One region of the Martinezella lusitana genome, then DNA from elsewhere that is predicted to be linked to it. Evidence: predicted binding sites of a transcription regulator. Region 1 holds the regulator's gene; each other region holds the start of a gene.
What was found. Region 1 encodes PhoB, which activates phosphate uptake and scavenging genes when phosphate is short. Its sites were predicted from a motif close to TGTCATNNANCTGTCAT; they were not measured.

Region 1 (3,118 bases):
AATTGGTGAAGAACACCTTGTCGGCGAAGGTGGCTTCCGTCAGGCGCTTCGACAGCTTCTCCTGGCCTGGCACCTCATAGAGGTTCGACAGATGCCAGACCTTGTCGGCCTGCGCCTTCAACTCCGCAACCAGATGGGGATGCGCATGGCCAAGCGAATTCACCGCGACGCCGGCGGCGAAATCGAGATAGCGCTCGCCGGTCTCCGTGAACAGCCATACACCCTCTCCTCGCTCAAACCGCAGCGGGGCGCGCATATAGGTGTCATAAAGCGGCGCGGTTTCAGCCATGGCGCATGTCTCCTCGATCACAACCTTTAGGGCCAATCGTTTCCTTCAAGTGAAACGGGCCCGGAAAAATCAAAAATGCCGCCTTGCGGCGGCGTGGGTACTATTGATGTTTTGCACCGCGATGTCAACAAAACAGGCAATTTCGCGGACGCAGCAGAGCGCCCCTCGGCGAGAGGTATGTCTCTAGTTGCTAATATTGCAAAAATGCCACGCTTGCACAAGCAAGTTGGGGAAAACCCCGAAATCGATTCCCCAGGAATCATGCGACTCTTGTCACGGAGTCAGCCTCACACTAGGTTAAATCTCAATTACTAGACTGCATGCGGCGGAACTAGTCACCACAATTTTTTAAGCGTTTCGTGCCTCGATCCCATCTGAGGCAATGGTGAAGGATTCTGCCATCGGAAACGCGACAGCGGAGACAGGGCATGAATTGGACAGACGAACGCGTCGAGAAGCTGAAGAAGCTGTGGTCCGAGGGTTTGAGCGCGAGCCAGATCGCGGCACAGCTCGGTGGTGTCAGCCGTAACGCCGTCATCGGCAAGGTACATCGCTTGAGCCTGCCGGGCCGAGCGAAGGCAGGCGGCACGGCAACTGCGGCCCGGGCACAGAAGCGCAACACTTCGGCGCCGCGCGCACCGAACTACGCCTCGCGCGTTGCAACCCGCACGGTTACCCGTCAGCAGGGCGCAACGATGCTCAAGGAAGAAGTCGAGATCGATACGGTCAACGAGATCGAATATCGTCCGGCCTCCAATGTGGTCGTTCCGATCTCGCGCCGCCTCGGTCTAACGGAACTTACCGAACGCACCTGCAAGTGGCCGGTCGGCGATCCGCTGAAGGATGATTTCCACTTCTGCGGCAATGATAGCCCGGATGCATCGCCCTATTGCGGCTACCATCAGCGCCTGGCCTACCAGCCGGTGCATGAACGGCGCCGGCCTGCGGCTCAACCGCGCGGCTGAGATGCCTTATAGCTGAATGAAAGAAACGGGCCGAAAGGCCCGTTTTCTGTTTCCGCCGCTATGTTGGATGGCTGACCGGTTTCCCGCTCAGGCTTCCATGGAATAACCCGCGCCGCGAACGGTGCGGATGACATCCTGCATATTGGAGAAGTTCAGCGCCTTGCGCAGGCGTCCGACATGGACGTCGACAGTGCGTTCGTCGACATAGATGTCATGTCCCCAGACACCGTCGAGGAGTTGCGACCGCGAGAAGACGCGGCTCGGCGAAGCCATCAGGAATTCCAGCAGGCGGAATTCCGTCGGCCCCAACCGCACTTCGCGGCTCTTGCGGTGGACGCGATGGGTCTCGCGGTCCAGTTCGATATCGCCACAGCGCAGAACCGTGGAGAGGACCTCCGGACGGGCACGGCGCAGCATCGCCTTGACGCGAGCCATCAGCTCCGGCGTCGAGAACGGCTTGACGACATAATCGTCGGCGCCGGTGGAAAGGCCGCGTACGCGCTCGCTTTCCTCGCCGCGGGCGGTGAGCATGATGATCGGCAGGCGCTCCGTTTCCGGCCGCATGCGCAGCCGGCGGCAGAGCTCGATACCCGACACGCCGGGGAGCATCCAGTCAAGGATCAGAAGATCGGGGATGCGCTCCTGGAGGCGAAGTTCGGCTTCGTCTCCTCTCAGAATGGTATCGACCTCGAAGCCTTCGGCCTCCAGATTGTAGCGCAGCAGAACGCTGAGCGCTTCTTCGTCTTCTACAACAGCAACTCTCGGAACCATGTGTCTCTGGTCTCCTTTCTTGGCGTCTTCGTTATTCCGTCAGCGCACCGACGGTGTTGGCGGTATCGTCTTTCGGGCGCTCGCCCTCGGGCTGGCTGCCGGTCGCCATGTAATAGATCGTCTCGGCGATGTTGGTGGCATGGTCGCCGATGCGCTCGATGTTCTTGGCGCAGAAGAGAAGATGCGTGCAGGTGGTGATGTTGCGCGGATCTTCCATCATGTAGGTCAGCATCTCGCGGAAGAGCGAGGTGTACATCGCGTCGATTTCCTCGTCGCGCTCACGGATCGACACGGCCTTGTCTGGCGAACGGGTCGTGTAGACGTCGAGTACTTCCTTGAGCTGGCTGAGCGCCAGTTCGGAAAGATGCTCAATACCCCGCGCCAGGCTGCGCGGAACGCCGGTGCCCTGCACGGCGATGACGCGCTTGGCGGTGTTCTTGCCGAGGTCGCCAACGCGCTCCAGATCGGCGGCGATGCGAATGGAGCCCATGATTTCGCGCAGGTCGGCGGCCATCGGCTGCCGGCGAGCAATGGTGACGATTGCCTTGTCGCCGACTTCGCGTTCGGCATGGTCGAGGACGACGTCGTCGGAGATGACCTTTTGCGCAAGAGCAACATCGCCGTGCACCAGCGCGCGGACGCTGTCGCTGACCATCTGCTCCGCCAGGCCGCCCATTTCGGCAATGCGGCGCGTCAGGAACTTCAGGTCTTCGTCGTAGGCAGAGAGAATGTGAGTAGAGACCATTTTTCTATCCTCAGGGTGAAACTTGTGATGGTAGCCGCGCGCGGGACATCATCAACCAAAACGGCCCATGATGTAATCCTGCGTGCGGAAATCGTCGGGATTAGTGAACATCTTATCGGTATCGTTCTCCTCGACCAAATGGCCGAGGTGAAACATTGCGGTGCGTTGCGAGACACGGGCTGCCTGCTGCATGGAATGCGTCACGATGACGATCGTGAAGTTTTCCCGCAGCTCGTGAATCAGTTCCTCGACCTTGGCCGTGGCGATGGGATCGAGCGCCGAGCACGGCTCGTCCATGAGAATGACTTCCGGGCTGACGGCGACGGCACGAGCGATGCAGAGGCGCTG
Region 2 (3,118 bases), 1.5 Mb from region 1:
CGCCTTTCGGGTCGCTACCGGTTCTGGCATGTAGCCTGTGTTCGGATAGACCGAGCCGAGCGGCGGCAGGTGATCGCCCCAGAGGACGATAATGGTCTCGCGGTCGCGATTGGAAGCCCAGTCCATCAGCATTTTCAGGCTTTGGTCGGCTTCCCGCACACCCTGCGCATAGGTGGCGAGCGTGTCACGATCGGTATCGGTGAGGTTGCCCTTGATATCGATCGTGTTCTCGACATAGCGATTTGCTTCATAAGGGCCATGACCCTGCAAGGTGACGGCGAAGAGGAAGAACGGCCGATCCATTGCGTCGCCCTCGCGCATGATCTCTTTCATCAGCGAGTCGTCCGAGGCAAAGACACCGCGCTTCTCCATGGGGGGCATGGTGTCTTCGGTGAGGAATTCCTCGAAGCCGAAAGCTCTATAGACCTCGTTGCGGTTCCAGAACCAGCCGCTGAACGGATGGAGCGCGCGCGCCGCATAGCCTTCTCCGCGGAAGAAAGTGGCAAGCGACGGGATCGGCTTGCGAACATATTGCTGGTAGGGAATGCTGCCATACGGCAGAAACGCGTTGGAAAAGCCCGTCAGCGCCTCGAACTCGACATTGGCGGTCATGCCGCCGAATTCCGGTGAGAAGACATGGCCGGACTGCGCTGCGCGGATGTTCGGCATCGGGTCGGGAGTCAAGCTCACGTTAGAAAGCCGGGTCGGATCCCAGAAGGATTCGCTCATCAGCATGATGACGTCAGGCTTTTGGCGTGGGCCGGAGAGATATCCATAATTGCGCGCGGGTATGGCGTCGATCGCATCTTGCCCGTAGCCCGCCGGCGCTTTGACATCAGCCATGGGCAGGTTCAGCGAGAAGGCTATAATGAAGCCGTTATAGCTGTAATTTTCCTTCTGATCCCAGACGATGGGGATGATGCGCAGTTTCTCGCGGATAAACGAATATTGCGTCGGGTCCATCTGCGAGACGAAGAGGGCTGCAAGCGGCAGGCAGATGGAGAGCCGGGCCCCGCGTGCCTTTTTCGACAGCATGGCGGCGCGTTGCCAGCCATAGCGCCACAGAAAGGCGAGGATGGCCAAGGACGCTATGATGCCGATAGTGAGCGCCACGGCGGTCCAGGGCTTGTCCCGAACCATTACCGGCATCAGTTCCATGATCTGGCGGGCAAACAGGAAATCCGACGGATAAAGCGGATCGGAGAGGAAGTTCTGTTTCTGATTGGAGATGAACGCCGGAACGAGCAGCAGTGGGGCAACCATCAGGATCGATTGATGCGCGCGGCCGAAAATCGCATCCAGCAATATCATCAGCAGCATGACGATGCCGATGGTGGTGAAGCCAGGACGAGTCGGAGAAAGCAGGTAGGACGGAACGGCCGCGAACTCTCCTCGAGCAATCCATTCGACGGCGACAACGGTCGACAGCGCGAGCAGGAAGGTGAGGGTGAGGCTCAAAATCTGGCGCAGGACCGCCGATTGCCGTCTCGCTGCGCCGATCTTCTGGAAAAGAACGAACCTGCCTGCCAAAGCAGAACCGATGACCAAAGCGACCAAAGATTTCTCCGAATGCTATAAAATATTCATATAATTGTCGTGCTTTTGTCATGAATACCGAACGAACCGCAAGGCGGACTTAGTATTTTTCGGGGTAAAAATATCACTTGCGCGTATGACGCGATTTTGCCGCATGCAGGATGGCGAAGGCTGTTGCGGAACAGGGCCACCGTCGTTAAATATATGGCATGACAGAACAAAGCCCCATCACCCAGACGATCCGCATCGCTGTCGCGCAGCTCAATCCGACGGTCGGCGATGTCTCCGGCAACCTTTCAAAAGCGCGTGAAGCGCGGGCCGAGGCGGCGCGCGAGGGCGCGCAGCTTGTTTTGTTTACAGAATTGTTCATTTCCGGCTATCCGCCGGAGGACTTGGTGCTGAAGCCAGCCTTTATCCGCGCCTGCCAGAAAGCCGTGGACAGCCTTGCCGCCGATACCGCCGATGGCGGACCGGGCATCATCGTCGGCTTTCCGCGTCAGGATGAGACTGGCCGCTACAATTCGGTCGCTGTGCTTGATGGCGGCAAGGTCATCTTCATCAGGGACAAGGTTGATCTGCCAAACTACGGCGAGTTCGACGAGAAGCGCGTCTTTGATGAGGGGACTATCGCGGGGCCGGTCAATTTTCGAGGCGTCCGGATCGGCATCCCGATTTGCGAGGAGATCTGGAACGATCTTGGCATCTGCGAAACGCTGGCCGAAAGTGGCGCGGAAATTCTTTTGGTTCCGAATGGCTCGCCTTACTATCGTGGCAAAGTCGACGTCCGTTATCAGGTCGTGCTCCGCCAAGTGATCGAGTCTGGCTTGCCGCTCATCTTTGCAGCCCAGGTTGGCGGCCAGGACGAGTATGTTTTCGATGGCGCGAGCTTTGCTTTTAACGCCGACAAAACGCTGGCTTTCCAGATGAGCCAGTTCGAAACCGCCCTGGCTGTGACGACCTGGAAGAAGAACGGCGACGTCTGGCATTGCAGCGAAGGTCCGATGGCGCATATCCCGGAGGGCGAGGAGGCCGATTATCGTGCCTGCCTGTTGGGCTTCCGCGATTATGTGAACAAGAATGGCTTCAAATCGGTCGTGCTCGGCCTCTCGGGCGGTATCGACTCGGCGATCTGCGCCGCGATTGCTGTCGATGCGCTCGGCGAGGAGCGGGTGCGCACCGTCATGCTGCCTTACCGCTATACCTCCGAGGACTCGCTGAAGGATGCGGCCGATTGCGCCAAGGCGCTTGGCTGCCGCTACGATATCGTGCCGATCGAGGAGCCAGTGACTGGCTTTACCTCGGCACTGGCCGATCTGTTTGAAGGCACCGAGAGCGGCATCACTGAGGAAAACCTGCAGAGCCGCGCCCGTGGCACCATCCTGATGGCGATCTCCAACAAGTTTGGCTCGATGGTGGTCACCACCGGCAACAAGTCGGAAATGTCGGTCGGCTATGCCACACTCTATGGCGACATGAACGGCGGCTTCAACCCGATCAAGGACCTTTACAAGATGCAGGTCTATGCGCTGTCGCGCTGGCGCAACCAGCATGTGCCGCCGGGCGCGCTCGGCCCTTCGGGCGA
Region 3 (3,118 bases), 780 kb from region 1:
CTCGTTGTCGGCGATCCCGCTGGATCTGGCGAGTTACCGGCAATAGATATCCTGTTTCCGGTCCTGCACGGTCTCTATGGCGAGGACGGTTCCATCCAGGGTCTCGCTCGAATGGTCGGGGTTCCTCTGGTCGGCTGCGGCATCCTGGGGTCGGCAACCGCCATCGACAAGGACATCGCTAAGCGTCTGCTGCGCGACGCCGGCCTGCCGGTCGCTCGTTCGATCACGGTGAGATCTGGCGATACTCTGTCGTTCGAAGAGGCGGCGAGCGCCTTGGGGGCGCCGGTCTTCGTCAAGCCGGTGCGACAGGGCTCTTCCGTTGGTGTCAGCAAGGCGGCCAACGCCGAGGAATTTCGCGCAGCACTCATCGAGGCGTTCAAGCATGACGACAAGGTTCTGATCGAGGAGTTTGTTAAGGCACGCGAAATTGAATGCGCTGTCCTCGAGCAGACCGACGGGACGCTGTTCGTTTCCCTGCCGGGCGAGATCGTCACCGGCCAGGCTCACAGCTTCTATAGCTATGAAGCGAAATATCTCGATGAGGATGGTGCAGTAGTCAGCGTTCCGGCGCAATTGCCCGCCGATCTCACCCAGCGTCTGCGCGAGCTCTCGCTGGATGCGTTTCGTGCATTGGGCTGCGAAAGTCTCGCGCGCGTCGATTTCTTCGTGAGGCCGGACATGAGCATGGTGGTCAACGAGGTCAACACGATGCCGGGATTCACCAATATCAGCATGTATCCGAAGGCCATGGAGGCGACCGGGATCTCCTATCCGGCGCTCGTCGACCGGCTGATTGAACACGGGCTTGCAAGAGGCGGGCGATAACCGGATATTCAGGTCCTGGTGTTCTTGAATGTCGCGAAGCCGACCAAAATGCGGTGCACTGCGATCGAGTGTTTCCAGATCGTCATGAGGGGTTTATGACAACATATTTACGATTGGACACCGACGGCATCGAGCCGGAAACGGGTGCCCCGGCCGAGGATCGCCTCATTTCCGGAACACCGGAATTCCGCAACTGGAATGCCGAGGAAGCCGATGGCGGGCTCTATGCGGGCATCTGGGAGGCGACGCCGGGCAAATGGAAGATCGTCTATGACGAGTGGGAATATTTCCACATCCTCTCCGGTCATTCGGTGGTAACTGCCGAGAATGGCGAGACTTTTCACCTGCGCGCCGGCGACCGGATGATCCTAAGGCCTGGCTTCAAGGGGACCTGGGAAGTCATTGAAACGACTCGCAAGGACTATGTGATCCGCCTCTGACGGCGCCTTGGATTCCGTCGCAAAGCCAGTTGAATCAAAACATGAAGACCGCTGCCGCTTCGATGCGCGCCGGTCTTTGTCGTGCCGTCCGCGCGATGGCCGTTTCCATTGCCAGAGGTTGTGTCACCGGGCTTTCACCAAACTGTCATCAAACTGAAACACTGCGCCTTTAGACGCATCACTGTCGCCAGGAGATAGAGGTGGGGGTTACCAACCGATGGGACACCCCGCGCCAGACTCCTGCTCGCCATCCTTTCATCACTTGAGGAAGTGAGTCTAATATGCTGAACCAGAAATTTCGTTCGCTTTGCCTGACCGCAGGCTTCATCGCGGCTATGTCCGTTTCGGCCTCGGCTGCCGACATCACGGGCGCCGGCTCGAGCTTCATCGCTCCGGTTCTGTCGAAGTGGGCTGAAGGCTACAAGGCCGCGACGAACAATGTCGTCAACTACCAGTCGGTCGGTTCGGGCGCCGGCATCAAGCAGCTCCTCGACAAGACCATCGTATTCGGCGCTTCGGACAAGCCAATGAGCGACGCTGACCTCGAGAAGAACGGCATTGCCCAGTTCCCGATGATCTCCGGCGGCATCGTCGTTTCCTATAACGTTGAAGGCGTAAAGCCGGGCGAACTCGTTCTCGACGGCAAGACGCTGGCTGACATCTTCCTCGGCAAGATTGCCAAGTGGGACGATGCGGCCATCAAGACCCTCAACCCCGACGTAAAGCTGCCTTCCACGCCGATCTCCGTCGTTTATCGCGCCGACAGCTCGGGCACGACCTTCAACTTCACCGACTACCTGGCGAAGGTTTCGCCGGAGTGGAAGGAAAAGGTTGGTTCGAACACGGCGGTTGAATGGCCGGTCGGCTTCGGCGCCAAGGGTTCGGAAGGCGTTTCCACCACGGTCAACCAGACGGCTGGTTCGATCTCCTACGTTGAATATTCCTACGTCATCGCCAACCACATCGGTTTCGCGAAGATGAAGAATGCTGCCGGCAAGGTTATCGAGCCGAGCCTCGACACATTCAAGGCTGCTGCCTCCAACGCCGATTGGGCCAATGCCAAGAACTTCAACCTGATCATCACCAACCAGCCGGGCGATCAGAGCTGGCCGATTGCAGCTTCGACCTGGGTTCTGCTCTACAAGAAGCCGGCCGATCCTGCTCTCAACGAAGAGGCGCTGAAGTTCTTCAAGTGGTCCTATGAGCATGGCCAGAAGGACGCGACCGCCCTGTCTTACCTTGCGATCCCGGAGAGTGTTGCTGCGGTTGTCGAGAAGTCCTGGACGAAGGACTTTGGCGCGAAGTAATTTGTGCTAGCTGAGAAGTTACGGCGGACAGGGCATGGCCCTGTCCGCCTTTCGTGACAGGACAAGGGGAAATCGATGGCTGATGCGACTCAGACGGCTGGCTTCCAGGCACTGGATACCAGCGCCGTCACCAGAAAATTCCGGATACAGGATCGAATTTTCTATTTAATGACGCTTGGCTCGGCTACTCTTGTCGTGCTTCTGCTGCTGGCAATCATCGTGGTTCTTATCATCGATGCCTTGCCAACCTTCCAGGCCTTTGGGTTTTCGTTCCTCTGGGGCACGAAGTGGAGCGCTCCTGCTGATATCTATGGCGCTGTGCCTGCCGTGGTCGGTACGCTGGTGAGTTCGTTCATCGCCATGCTGATCGCCGTTCCCCTGGGCATCGGCATCGCCATTTTCCTCACGGAACTTTGCCCCGGTAGCCTGCGACGTCCGATCAGTACGGCCATCGAGCTTCTGGCTGGTATTCCCTCCATTATCTACGGCATCGTCGGCCTGTTCATTCTCGTGCCGCTGATGCAGACCTATATCCTGCCCTTCCTT
Region 4 (3,118 bases), 1.2 Mb from region 1:
GTCGATGTGCCGGACGCGACGATCATGGTGATCGAACATGCCGAGCGTTTTGGCTTGGCGCAGTTGCACCAGCTTCGCGGCCGTGTCGGACGCGGCGACGAAGCCTCGACTTGCATCCTGCTCTACAAGGGTCCACTGGGCGAAACTGGCCATGCGCGGCTGACAATCATGCGCGACACCGAGGACGGCTTCCGTATCGCCGAAGAGGATCTGAAATTGCGTGGTGAGGGTGAATTGCTCGGCACGCGCCAATCCGGCACGCCCGGCTTTCGCATCGCCAGCCTCGAGGCCCATGCCGATCTTCTGGAGATCGCCCGCAAGGACGCCGCCTATCTGATCGACCGTGATCCGGACCTGACCAGCGAGCGCGGCATCGCGGTACGCACCCTGCTCTATCTCTTCCGCCGCGACGAGGCGATCCGGTTCCTGAGAGCCGGATAGTCGGATGGACGCGGCAGGCGGCGTCCATCCCTTTCAAAGGCTATTACTTGGCAGACAGGCCGGGGATTGTCACCTGGAACACCTGGAACATGGTGTCGACGTCGGCCCCGCCTTCACCCTTGTAGGCAGCGCCCACCTGGAAACCGTCCTGGGTCAGGAAGTCGTTGTCATTGGCGACGAACAGGAAGTAGTCGTCCGGCAGCTTCGGATCGAGAACGCTGACGAACGACATAGCCTCCCATTTCTCGGAAAGGTTATTGCGATCGTTCGGCGCGCCATTATGGAGGCCGAAGCGGGCAAGGTTGTCGCTATCGTTGATGTCGATCAACTGGCTAACCGTTGCGGGCTTCACCGACGCATCAAGGACACCTTTCGGAGCAACCGGTGTGTCGGCATCGAATTTGCTGCCGGCAATGTCGGTGGCGCCGGAGACATCGACGACGTTGATGCTGCGGTAAAGCGACTTTTCCCCTTCCATGCCGTAGCCATTGTTGCTGTCGCGCGCCAGCATCAGGAAACTTGTCGGCGAAAGCACCACGATCTCGCTCTGCGCGGCGACAGCCGTCTTACCCTTGTTGTTGGTGAAGACCGGCAGCGGCACGACATATTCATGCACCAGCTTCAGATGCGCCAGATCAGCGGCATCATAGACCAGCGCGCGGGTATTCTGTCGGGTCGAGCCGGAGTCGCCACCGTCCTGACGCGTCGCCGACTGCAACACAGCAATCAGAAACTTGCCGTCCGGGGTCATCGACATGCCTTCTAGGCCCTGGTTGTTCTGGCGGCCGCTGGTTGGATCCTTGGGATCGGGAGCCTTTTCACCGGGGCCAGGATTGTTCGACGCAAAGTTCACGGCACCATGGCGCATCGGCAGCAATGCAGCCGGGGGCGGCGTGGCGGACATCATTCGGCCATCGGCGGAGAAGCGGTAGATATAGGGGCCGTATTCGTCGCTGATGAACATGGTGCCATCCGGCACACGGACGATGGCTTCGTTGTCGAGCGAGATCTTGCCGTTCGGCGCTTCCGGCAGCAAGGGCATGCCACCTTCCGGATGGCGACTGCCATCGGACGGATCGAGGCCGGTGGTGTCGGCGCCCTTGTTGTCGGTCAGCAGCATGGTGTCGGCGAGTTTGGCAACGACGCCCGATTGTTCCTTGCCGGCCGGCGGCGTTGCGCCCGGAGCGACCGGCGTCAGTTGAACGTCGACGGTGTTGAGGCGTGGACGATAATCGGTGGTGCCGACGACGTTATAGCCGCGATCCGGCAGCAGCCACAGCGACCCCTTATAGCTGCCATCGGCATTGCGAACCCAACTCTTGGCGTCGATCGACATGCCCGAGCCGGAGCCGAAGGTTTCGCCGAACTTGTCGCGCTGGTTGGCCGGGATACGGCCGACAGCCACGAGGCCCTTATTAACCAGGGTGGTAACACCGCCAACTGCAACGGAATTATCGGCGAAGGCTGCGACCGGCATGGTGAAAACGAAAGTGGCGAGCGCTGCCGACAGCAGCGGCAAACTCATTGAACGCAAATTTCTCACGGCAATATCCTCCTGATGAAAACTCTTTGTGCTGGAATGGCGTTCATCTCCCGATCGGTTGAAAACCGCATCGAACGAAAATATCAGGCTCCGTTGAGCCGCAAACATTCGACCATGAGATGTGCCCGCCTGCCCTTCCGGCAACCGGTCTAGAACGCCAATATGATAGGGACATGACAGTTCGATCCGGCTGATGCGACCGGCGGGCCGGATGATCGCCAGCATAAGGTTCCGCTCGTCCACCATGACATCTTGAGATTGAAACCGTGCTGCATTTGGCGTAGGTCGTTTCTTAAGCCTGCTGCGAACCGAGTTTGCGATGTCCTCGCAACAATTGCCGTTAACGCCATAAGATAGCGAAGGGTTTCACTCCATGAAGACGTCTGCTTCTGTCGCTGTTCTCGCGATGGCATTCACCGCAATTCTGGGCCTTTCGGCCTGCGACGATCAGTCGAAATCCACTGCCACCAGCAATCAGTCCTCGGCCGATACGGCATCGAAGCTGGCGAACAGCGCAAAATTAAACGACTACGTGCTGGCCTATAATGATCTCATCGGGGATTCCGGCCTGCTGGCGCAATATCAGGCCTATCAGAACGCCAATATTTCGAAGAGCGCGACCTCCGACAATATTACCGAAGTCAGCAAAGGCTCGCTCGAACGATCCGCGGATAAATTGAAGACCGTGCGCGGCGCAAAGGGCGATGCACCCACGGAACTCGATACCGCCGCCGACAAGCTGATCTCCGCACTTGGTCAGGTAGTTCCCCGCCTTTCCGGCCTGGATGTCTATTATACCAGCAAGGCCTACATGGAGGACGGGCTGGCGCGCGGAAAGCGTGAGGATCCCTTGATGCTTGCCGATTTCCAGGCTGCCGCCGCCGCATTGGAGGAATTCCATCAGCAATTGCAGAAGGAGCTCGACCGCCGGGAACAGGCCGAGCTTGCCAAGATCAAGGAACGCGGGGATATGCCGGTCTATCAGACACGGCTTGCCCTCAGCCAGGCGAGACAACTCGTCAATCTTTTCAATAGTTCGGAAGACCCCAGCAAACCCGCTCTACAGGGACAGATAGACGCAAAGATCGTCGAACTGGAAAAGACATTGGAAGATCAGCGCGCCGCCTTGGCAAA

Region 2: HB780_RS16735 (LTA synthase family protein) is a predicted target of PhoB. The motif match lies at 1,593-1,609, and genes of this name have one in related genera.
Region 3: pstS (phosphate ABC transporter substrate-binding protein PstS) is a predicted target of PhoB. The motif match lies at 1,398-1,414, and genes of this name have one in related genera.
Region 4: HB780_RS15550 (esterase-like activity of phytase family protein) is a predicted target of PhoB. The motif match lies at 2,147-2,163, and genes of this name have one in related genera.

What each region holds. Positions count from the first base shown of each region.
Region 1 is NZ_CP050308.1:3,056,754-3,059,871, reverse strand. It holds gene HB780_RS28485 (aspartate aminotransferase family protein) at 1-289, opposite strand, end outside; gene HB780_RS28480 (GcrA family cell cycle regulator) at 718-1,254, shown strand; gene phoB (phosphate regulon transcriptional regulator PhoB) at 1,342-2,025, opposite strand; gene phoU (phosphate signaling complex protein PhoU) at 2,057-2,770, opposite strand; gene pstB (phosphate ABC transporter ATP-binding protein PstB) at 2,822-3,118, opposite strand, start outside.
Region 2 is NZ_CP050308.1:602,282-605,399, reverse strand. It holds gene HB780_RS16735 (LTA synthase family protein) at 1-1,557, opposite strand, end outside; gene HB780_RS16730 (NAD+ synthase) at 1,746-3,118, shown strand, end outside.
Region 3 is NZ_CP050308.1:3,839,216-3,842,333, forward strand. It holds gene HB780_RS32340 (D-alanine--D-alanine ligase family protein) at 1-825, shown strand, start outside; gene HB780_RS32345 (cupin domain-containing protein) at 921-1,265, shown strand; gene pstS (phosphate ABC transporter substrate-binding protein PstS) at 1,601-2,572, shown strand; gene pstC (phosphate ABC transporter permease subunit PstC) at 2,648-3,118, shown strand, end outside.
Region 4 is NZ_CP050308.1:354,892-358,009, reverse strand. It holds gene recG (ATP-dependent DNA helicase RecG) at 1-441, shown strand, start outside; gene HB780_RS15550 (esterase-like activity of phytase family protein) at 485-1,984, opposite strand; gene HB780_RS15545 (YiiG family protein) at 2,358-3,118, shown strand, end outside.